DNA from 2 places in the Actinomadura citrea genome. Region 2 is predicted to be linked to the other one. Evidence: riboswitches for the same ligand, from Rfam matches in the RefSeq annotation. Region 2 holds a riboswitch; the other holds the start of a gene.
The links. A riboswitch is a leader RNA that binds a small molecule or an ion and turns the genes downstream of it on or off. The one in region 2 is predicted to bind S-adenosylmethionine.
Positions count from the first base shown of each region.

Region 1: it holds a riboswitch for S-adenosylmethionine, as region 2 does, so the genes downstream of both, BJ999_RS33570 (aminotransferase class V-fold PLP-dependent enzyme) here and BJ999_RS05190 (ABC transporter substrate-binding protein) in region 2, are expected to answer to the same signal.

Region 1 covers NZ_JACCBT010000001.1:7,345,264-7,349,961, reverse strand. Annotated here, with positions in the region: gene BJ999_RS33570 (aminotransferase class V-fold PLP-dependent enzyme) at 1-1,201, opposite strand, end outside; SAM riboswitch class IV at 1,243-1,359, opposite strand; gene BJ999_RS33565 (hypothetical protein) at 1,409-1,783, shown strand; gene BJ999_RS43810 (transglycosylase domain-containing protein) at 1,799-4,698, opposite strand, start outside.
Region 2 covers NZ_JACCBT010000001.1:1,057,978-1,062,675, reverse strand. Annotated here, with positions in the region: gene BJ999_RS05205 (NAD-dependent epimerase/dehydratase family protein) at 1-374, shown strand, start outside; gene BJ999_RS05200 (FAD-dependent oxidoreductase) at 459-1,826, opposite strand; gene BJ999_RS05195 (Lrp/AsnC family transcriptional regulator) at 1,939-2,904, shown strand; SAM riboswitch class IV at 3,002-3,117, shown strand; gene BJ999_RS05190 (ABC transporter substrate-binding protein) at 3,212-4,300, shown strand; gene BJ999_RS05185 (ABC transporter ATP-binding protein) at 4,267-4,698, shown strand, end outside.

The sequences.
Region 1 (4,698 bases), 6.3 Mb from region 2:
TCCCGATGCCGATGCTCGCGCGGACGGCGCTCCGGTCCTCGCCCAGCAGGTGCCGGACGAAGGGATGGGCGCAGAACTTCCCGTCGCGTACCCCGATGCCGTGCTCCTCGGACAGCGTAAGCGCCACGTCCCGCGCGTTCCAGCCGTCCACGGTGAACGACACGATTCCGACGCGCGGCGCCCGCTCCCCCCACAGCGTCAGCTCCCTGACGCGGGGGAGCGCCGCGAGTCCCGACCGCAGACGTTCCACCAGCTCCTCTTCGCGGGCGGCCAGGTCGTCCCAGGCCGGGGACAGCGTCTCGCACGCGGCGGCCAGCGCGAGGGCGCCGAGGACGTTCGGGGAGCCCGCCTCGTGCCGCTGCTCGGCGGAGGGCGCCCACCGGGTCGTCTCCCCGACCGAGGCGCTGGCGCCGCCGCCCTTGAGGTAGGGCTCGGCGGCGCGCAGCCAGTCGGCCCGCCCGGCGAGCACGCCCGCACCGAACGGTGCGTACAGCTTGTGCCCGGAGAACGCGACGTAGTCGAGGCCGAGCGCGGTCATGTCGAGGGGGCGGTGCGGGACGAGCTGCGCCGCGTCGACCGCGATACGGGCGCCGTTGCGGTGCGCGACGTGCGCGAGCTCCTCGATCGGCCACAGCTCGCCGGTGACGTTGGACGCGGCGGTGACGACGAGCAGCCGCGACCCGATCGGGCACGAGCGCAGCGCGCGGTCGGCCGCCGAGAGGGCCTCGGCCGGGGTGGCGGGCGCCGGGAGGCGCACGGCGCGCTTCCACGGCAGCAGCGACGCGTGGTGCTCGCTCTCGAAGACGACGACGCTCGTCCCGGCCGGGACGGCGTGCGCGAGCAGGTTCATCGCGTCGGTCGTGTTGCGCGTGAAGACCACGGCCGAGCGCCGCCACGCGCCGAGGAACGACCGCACGGCCTCCCGCGCGTCCTCGTAGGCGGACGTCGTGACCTGGGACGCGTACCCCGCGCCGCGGTGGACGCTGCTGTAGTACGGCAGCGCGCGGGTGACGGCCTCGTGCACCGCCTCCAGACAGGGGGCGCTGGCCGCGTAGTCGAAGTTGGCGTAGGGGACGTGGCGGCCGTCCCGCACCGGAACCGGGACGTCCGCTCCGATGACGCGGGGAAGCGGGCGAACCCGGACCCCCTCGGGGCGCGTCACAGCAGGCGTGATGGGGGAGCGGGCGAGCAGCGTGGGCATGCCGGAACCTTCCGGGTCGGGGACCCCGGGATGTCCGTCGGGATCCGCGCTTGCCGGAACGCGGTGCCGCGTCCGGCCAGGTCCTCACCCGGGGCACCCCATCGCGGACGAAGGGTTGCCGGCCAGCAAGCCGGGGCTTTGCGCTGGCGCTCATGACCTCATGCGGAAGTATATGCGGAGCCGATCGGGGATCAAGGGGAGGGTGCGATGCGGTACGGGGTGGTTCGGACGCTGGCCGGCGGCGCGCTGGTGCTCGGCGCCCTCAGCGGGTGCGGGGCGCTGGGCGGCGGCAACTCCGGCCAGGTGTGCACCGACACGAAGAAGGCGTTCCAGCAGTACGTCACCCAGGTGCGGAGCCTTCCGGCGGCGGAGCCCGCGCAGTGGCGGCAGGCGACCGAGCAGCTCGCCGGACGCGTCGACGGGCTCGCGAAGCAGGCCGACGACGCCGACCTGAGCAAGGCGCTCAAGGCGGAGGCGGGCAGGCTCCGCGCCGCCGCGCCCGGGGTCGGCGCCGGCGACGTCTCCCAGCTCGACAGTGTGATCAGGGAGACGCCGGCCACCATCGGAAAGGCCTGCGACTAGAGGCGGGCGCGGGGGCTACCCGCCGGTGCCGGGGCGGCCGAGCGGCCCGTCGCCCGTTCCGCCTCCGGGGTCGCCGCCGGTCCCACCGTCGCCTCCGTCGCCCCCATCGCCCCCATCGCCGCCACCGCCGGGCTGCTGCGGCGGGATGATGGTCGGCAGGTCGGTGGGGGGCGTCGGGATGTCGGGACGCTCCGTGGACGGCGGCGGCTCGACCGGCCCGCCCGTGTCCGGCGGCTGCGTGCCGCCCGGCGGGACGTCCTGCGTCGGCCCGCCCCAGCCGCCGCCGGGCGTCATCGACGGCTCCCCGAAGGACTCGGGCTCGTAGCCCTTGATGTTCACCGCGTCCGACATGTACGAGCGCCACATCTGGGCGGGCAGCTGCCCGCCGTACGCGCCGTACCCGGGGATGTTCAGCGGCTTGCCGTCGCTGCGGAACATCGAGACCGTCGTCGCCATCTGCGGGATGAACCCGTTGAACCAGATCGCGCGGCCCTCGTCGGTGGTTCCGGTCTTGCCGGCGACGTCGCGGCCGTCGGGCAGCTGCGCGCCGGTGCCGGTGCCGCCCTGCACGACCTTCTGCATGGCGTAGGTGGCGTCACGGGCGACCTGCTGGCTGAACGCCCGCTCGCCCTTCTCGGCGAAGGTGCGCTTGTGGTTCTCGTTGTCGGTGACCGACTTCACCACGAACGGCGTCCGGTGCACGCCCTCGGAGGCGAACGTCGAGTACACGCCCGCCTGCTGGACGGGGTGCAGCGACACGACGCCGAGCGGGAACGTGGCGGCGTCCCGCTGCGCCGGCTTCATCTGCGATCCGGGGATGCCCATCTTCTCGGCCATGGCGACGATCTTCTTGTTGCCGATGTCCTGGCCGAGGTTGACGTAGGCGGTGTTGATCGAGTGCTCGGTGGCGGTGACGAGGTTGACCGTCCCGAAGTTCTCGTTGCTGTCGTTGTGGATGGACGCGCCGTGGAAGTACTGCGGGGAGCTGCCGTCGTAGCTGGTGGACAGCGTCTTGCCGTCGTCCAGCGCGGCCGCCAGCGCGATCGGCTTGAACCCCGACCCGGCCTGCGCCCAGTCGCCGAAGGCGCTGCTCAGCGCCTCCTCCAGGTAGCCGCGGCCGCCGTAGAAGGCGAGCACCTGCCCGGTCTTCGGGTCGACCGACACCGCGCCGGTGCGGATCTTCTTGCTCATCCCGTTCGGGGCGTTGTTCGCGACGGCCTGCTTCATCGCGTCCATCAGCCGCTTGTCGAACGTCGTGGTGATCTTCAGCCCGCTGCGGTTGATCTCGTCCTCGCTGTAGCCGCGGCGCTCGGTGAGCTCCTTCTTGGCCACGTTCACCATGTAGCCGCGCTGGCCCTTGAGGACGTCGGTGATCTTCTCCTTGCCGGGGGCCGGGAAGGTCAGCGAGGCCGCCTCGGACGAGGTGAGCGCCCCGTCCCGGACCATGTTGCCGACGATCGCGCGCCAGCGCTGCTCGGAGTAGGCGCGGCGGGGACCGGTCGGGTCGGCGAAGTTGCTCGGCTGCTGGATCGCGGCGGCGAGGTAGGCGCCCTCCGCGGGCGTCAGCTTCGAGACGTCCTTGTTGTAGTAGGCGTGCGCGGCGGCCTGCACCCCGTAGGCGTCGCGGCCGAAGTAGATGGTGTTGAGGTACTGCTCGAGGATCCAGTCCTTGTCCTTCTCCCGGCCCACCTTCAGGGAGACCATGACCTCCTTGAGCTTGCGGGTGACCGAGCGGTCCTTGCCGATGCCGCCGTAGTAGTTGCGGACCATCTGCTGCGTGATCGTCGAGCCGCCCTGCAGTTGCTTGCCTGTCGCGGTGGACCACAGCGCCCGCGCCGTGCCCTGGACCGACACCCCGGGGTCGTCGTAGAAGCTGCGGTTCTCCGCGGCGATCACCGCGGCCCGCGTGCTCTCGGGGATCTTGTCGAGCTTGACCGCGTCCCGGTTCATCCCGGTCTTGGCGATCTGCGTCTTGCCGTCGGAGTAGTAGAACGTCGGCCCCTGCGCGATCGCCTGCTCCTGCGCCGACGGCACCGGCGTGAACACGTAGGCGACGCCGAACGCGGCGATGCAGAACCCGATGAAGCCGAGGATCAGGAACAGCGCCCGGCGCAGGAACCGCGACCTGCGGCTGCGCGGCTTGCCGGGCCCCTTGCCCCCGCCGCCCCCACCGCGCCCGGAACCGGGCGGCTGGCCCCCCTCGTGGGAGCCCCGCTGGGTCGAGTCGCGCTTGGCGGCGGCCATGCTCTTGGTATCTCCGGCCACCGCCCCATCGACACCATCAACCGCAGTGACTTCATCAGACGCACCGACCTCGTTCGCCGCGCTGACCTCGACAGACGCACCAACCCCATCGGCCGCGCCGCCAGTGTCCGACGCGGTGACGTCGTCAGGCACGATCACTTGATCGATCGCGGTGGCTTCGGTCGACGCGCCGGCGTCGTCGGACGCGTCGCCAGTGTCCGATGCGGTGACCTCGTCAGGCACGATCACTTGATCGATCGCGGTGGCTTCGGTCGACGCGCCGGCGTCGTCGGACGCGTCGCCAGTGTCCGATGCGGTGACGTCGTCAGGCACGATCACCTGATCGGTCGCGGTGGCTTCGGTCGACGCGGTGCCATCGTCGGATGCGGTCACGTCGTCAGGCGTGGTGGGGGCGTCGGAGACGGGGGTGTCGGCGGTCGTCGTCGTGGCCTCGGGGTCACCGGCCTCGGCGGGCGGGGGTGGCGTCTCGGTGGTGGGGTCGGCGGTGCCGGGGGCGTCGGAGGCGGAATCCGCGGCGGTATCGGCGGAGGTCGTGGCGTTATCGGCGGCGTCCGATTCGGTACCCTCGCTCGCGCCGACGGCCTCTTCGCGCCCCTTGTCGCCGTTTCGAGATATGTCGCTCTCGTCGACGAATTCGGCGTCGCCGGTGG
Region 2 (4,698 bases):
AGCCTCACACACTCAGCTACCTGCCCGACATAGCCCGGGGCCTCGTGACGCTCGGCAGCGACGCGCGGGCGGACGGCCAGGCCTGGCACCTGCCGACGGCGCCGGCCGTGACGGGCAGGGAATTCCTCGACCTGGTGCTCGCCGGGCTTGGCCGGCCCGGCAAGACCGCGGCGCTCGGACGCCCGATGCAACGCCTGATCGGCCTGTTCGACCCGACCGTCCGAGCCCTCGGCGAGACTTGGTACCAGCGCGACCGGCCGTTCGTGAGCGACACCTCGAAGTTCACCGCCACCTTCGGTCCTTTCGCTACGACACCGCACACCGACGCCATCACCGCCACCCTCGACTGGTTCCGCGCCAACCCGACCCCGTGACCGGCCAGTCGGTCAGTGCCCGCGGCCCACCCTCGCACGACGAACTTCGAGGGGGACGAGAAGCCGGGCACCGCTCTTCACCCGCTAGGAGACCGACTCGATGTAGCCGTCGGGCCGGACCACCATGGACGGCAGCCCCTCGGAGAGCACGGAGACGGGCCGGACGGCATCGTCTATCGCGGCCAGAACCGGAGCCGGGGCGAACGTCCCGGCCAGCGGGTGACTGTCGGGCGGCACGGGAAGCCTGGTAGCGGTCCCCGAAACCATCTCTGCGAGGTGGCGCTTGGCCTCGGGCAGCTCGATCAGCTCGGCAACGACCGCCCGCAGTGCCTCACTGTGCGGGTCGGTGCGCAGAAGTGCGCTCTGGGCGAGGGTATTGCGGACGACACGCTCGGCGGCAGGACGCCGCTCACGCTCGTAGCCGTCGAGCAGGCCGGCATCGGCGCCACCGACGACGGAGGCGAGCCTCCAGCCGAGATTGGCCGCGTCCTGTAGCCCGACGTTGAGCCCCTGACCCCCCATCGGGGAGTGCAGGTGCGCGGCGTCCCCCGCCAGCAGCACCCGGCCGCGCCGGTACTCCCGCGCCAGGCGGGCATGATCGGTGACACGGACTCCTCCGTCGAACCTGCCGACCGTGACCTCGGCACCGCTGACCCGGCGGACCGCGGCCGTGAACTCCGCCCGGCTCACCGGACCGCGCCCGGCCGCCCCGAGCCGGTCGAATTCGGCGACCACGATCTCGCCCGGCGGCGGGTTCACGAACATCAGACCGCCCCGGGTCCGGTGCACGCCGGGCTCCACGAGCCCCGTCGGCTCGAGCGAGGCATGCGCCATGAGCACGAACATCGCCGGATCGGTCTCGTCGAACGCGAACCCATCGCGAACGACCCCGCGCCCACCATCGCAACCGACCACCCACAGCGCCTGCTCACCGGTCCCGTCCGCGAAAGCGACATCGACATGGTCCCCGCGGTCGCTGACTCCGGTGACCTCGAGGCCATGGCGCAGCTCCGCTCCGCGCCCGCGCGCCCGCTCGGCCAGCACCTCGACCAACCGGTCCTGCCACACTTGGAGCTGCCCCGGCACATCGGACAGCGTCCCGTCCCGGTCGATCAGCGGGAGCATCGCGAAATGGCCCTTCATCCGGCTCGTCCCCCAGCTCTCGACAAGCTCCGCGATCTCGGGCGGTGCCGCGTCCCCCGGCGCCCCGGTGAAGTCCGCGATGCCCGGCCCGTCCTCGGCCGCCGCCCGCGCCCGCACCGCACCGAGCAGACCCCGCAGCCCCAGCAGTTGCAGCGTGCGGGCCTGCAAGCCCCGGTCACCGCCGTCCTCATGCCCGGCCGCGGCGGACGCCCTCCGCTCGAACACCACGACCGACACACCGCCGCGCCGCAGTTCCGCCGCCAGGAACATCCCCACCGGCCCGCCGCCCACAACCGCCACGTCCCACATGCACGTCCTCCTCCGAACGATCCCAATGTGGACGCCAGTGTCCTCAGGAGCTCGGTATTCATGCGACAGTCACCGAAAGATCCGGCGCTTTGACGCAGAAACGGAGAGCCATGTGACGGATTCGCTCACGGTCGACGACCTGGACCTGAAACTCGTCCAGGCGCTGCAACTCGACGGCCGCGCGGCGTTCAGTACGATCGCGCACGCGCTGGGTGTTTCCTCGCACACCATCGCGCGCCGGTACCGGCGCCTGCACTCCTCCGCCGGCCTGCGGATCCTGGGCCGGCTCGGCACCCCGCCGGTCGAACGACCGCGCTGGATGGTCCGGCTCCGCTGCGCCCCGGACGCCGCGCTGACCATCGCGACCGCACTCGCCCGCCGTCCCGACACCTCGTTCATCGCGCTGGTGTCCGGCGGCACCGAACTGATCTGCGTCACCGAGTCGGCCGACGACGAGGCCGCCGAGTCGCTGCTGCTCCGGAAACTGCCCCGTACTCCCGCGATCGTCTCCATCACCGCCCACCGCCTCCTGCGCACCTTCTACGGCGGGCCGGACGGCTGGTTCACCAAGATCAACGCTCTGACGGGCGCCCAGGCCGCGGCTTTGCGGCCACCCGTCCCGTCCGCCGGGCGACCGGCCGAGCCTGACGACCTGGACAAGGCCCTGCTGGCAGAACTACGCAAGGACGGCCGAGCAAGCCACGTCACCTTGCAGGCGGCCACACGCTTGTCCGAACCCAGCGTCCGGCGCCGCCTGAACCGACTCCGCACCACCGGCACGCTGTACTTCGACGTCCAACTCGATCCCGGCCTGCTCGGCTACCGCTCGATCGCGCTGCTCTGGCTGACTACCTCCCCACCGGCCCTCGAACCGGTCGGCAAGGCGCTGGCCCGGCACCCCGAAGCCGCCTTCGTCGCCGCCACCACAGGCTCCAGCAACCTGGTCGCCGCGGTCGTCTGTCCCAACGCCGACGCCCTCTACACCTACCTGACCGACCGCATCGCAGCCCTGGACGGCATCCAGCAGGTAGAGACGGCCCCCGTAATCCATCAGGTGAAACAACTAGAGATCCAGTAGCGCCCGGGCCTCCCCCTGAGGCCCGGCGGCGGCACCCCGAGTCTTCGGTCGTCCAAATTAGAGTATTCCGACCGTTTTTATATGGTATGTTTCCTCGCGTCACGAGTTCCAGCGCCAAGCCCCGGCTTGCTGGGCGGCAACCCTCCGACCGCGGTGGGGTGCTCCGGGTGAGGACACGGTCGTCTGCCGGACATGCGACGACAAGCGCGGATCCATAAGGGCCGCGTTCCCCGAGGTTTCGGGGAACGGTGACGTGCGCTCGCCGCACACCCATCGCTGTGCCGGCTCGGACATGGAGGAGCAAGACGTGGAAAGGCGATCGGCGTTCGCCGTCATCAGCGCGGTGGCGCTGCTGGCCGCCGCGGCGTGCGGGGTGGACACCGCCGACACCGGCGGCTCGGGCAAGGGCGGCGGGAAGGAACTGACGGTCACGGTGTTCTCGGGGCCGTGGGAGGACCTGTTCAAGAAGTCCTTCGTCGAGCCGTTCGAGCGAGACACGGGCGTCAAGGTGAACCTCGTCCCGGGCGCCAACGCCGAGTGGCTGACCCAGCTGCGCGCCTCGGGCGGCAAGAACCCGCCGTTCGACCTGGTCGTGCTGACCCCCGACGCGGCCCGGCCGGCCGTGGCGGGAAAGTTGGTCCAGCCGCTGGAGACCGGGAAGGTGGGCAACTGGAGCGACCTCGACCCGGTGGAGATCGAGAAGAACACGGTGTCCGGGAAGAGCTACGGCGTCCCGTTGACGATCGGCTCGACCGGCCTGCTCTACCGCACCGACAAGGTCGAGCAGGCACCGGTCGACTGGCAGGACATCTTCGACAAGAACCTCTGCGGGCACGTGGCGCTTCCGCCGCTGACCTACAACCCCGGACTGGAGTTCTTCAGCGCGCTGGTGACCGGCCAGGGTGGAAAGCTGTCGGATCCCGCGGCCGTCGACAAGGCGTTCAAGCAACTGGAGCAGCTGAAGGGCTGCGTGTCGTCCTATCCGGCGAACGCGACGGCCGTGCAGAGCGCCATCCAGAACGGTGAGGCGTGGGTGGTGCCGTACTGGGACGGGCGGGCCTTCGCGATGGCCCAGGCCGGCAGCAAGGTCGGCTTCACCTACCCGAGGTCCGGCGCGGTCGGCGCGCTCAGCAGCTACTTTCTGACCGCGGACAGCAAGAAGACGGATCTGGCCTACAGGTTCCTCGGGTACGTCACGAACGCGACCAACCAGAAGACCTTCGCCGAGGGCAACTGGTACGCGGGTTCCAACAGCAAGATCGACTACAGCCCCGCCTTCAAGTCGAAGATCAAGTACGGCACGGACGTCTACCGGAAGTTCAACTGGGTGGACTACGACGTCGCCACGCCGAAGCTGAACGAATGGCAGCAGCGGTGGAACGAGATCTTCCGCTGACCGGCGCGCCCGCGGGCGGCGTCCCGGCCGCCACCGGGTCCGCCGAGCGCGGGCACGTCGAGATCGAGGGCCTGGCCGCCGGCTACGACGGCCACCGCGTCCTGGACCTGGGCCGGCTGTCGGTGAGGCGCGGCGAGTTCCTGTCGATCCTCGGGCCGAGCGGCTGCGGCAAGACCACGCTCCTGAACGCCATCGCCGGGTTCGTGGCGCCCGAGAGCGGTCGCATCCTCGTCGACGGCGCCGACATCACCGGCCTGCCACCTCACCGGCGAGGACTCGGCATGGTCTTCCAGAACTACGCGCTGTTCCCGCACCTGTCCGTCGCGAGCAACGTCGCCTACGGGCTGCGGGTGCACCGGGTGCCCAAGAGGGAGCGCGCGGAGCGGGTCGCCGAGGCG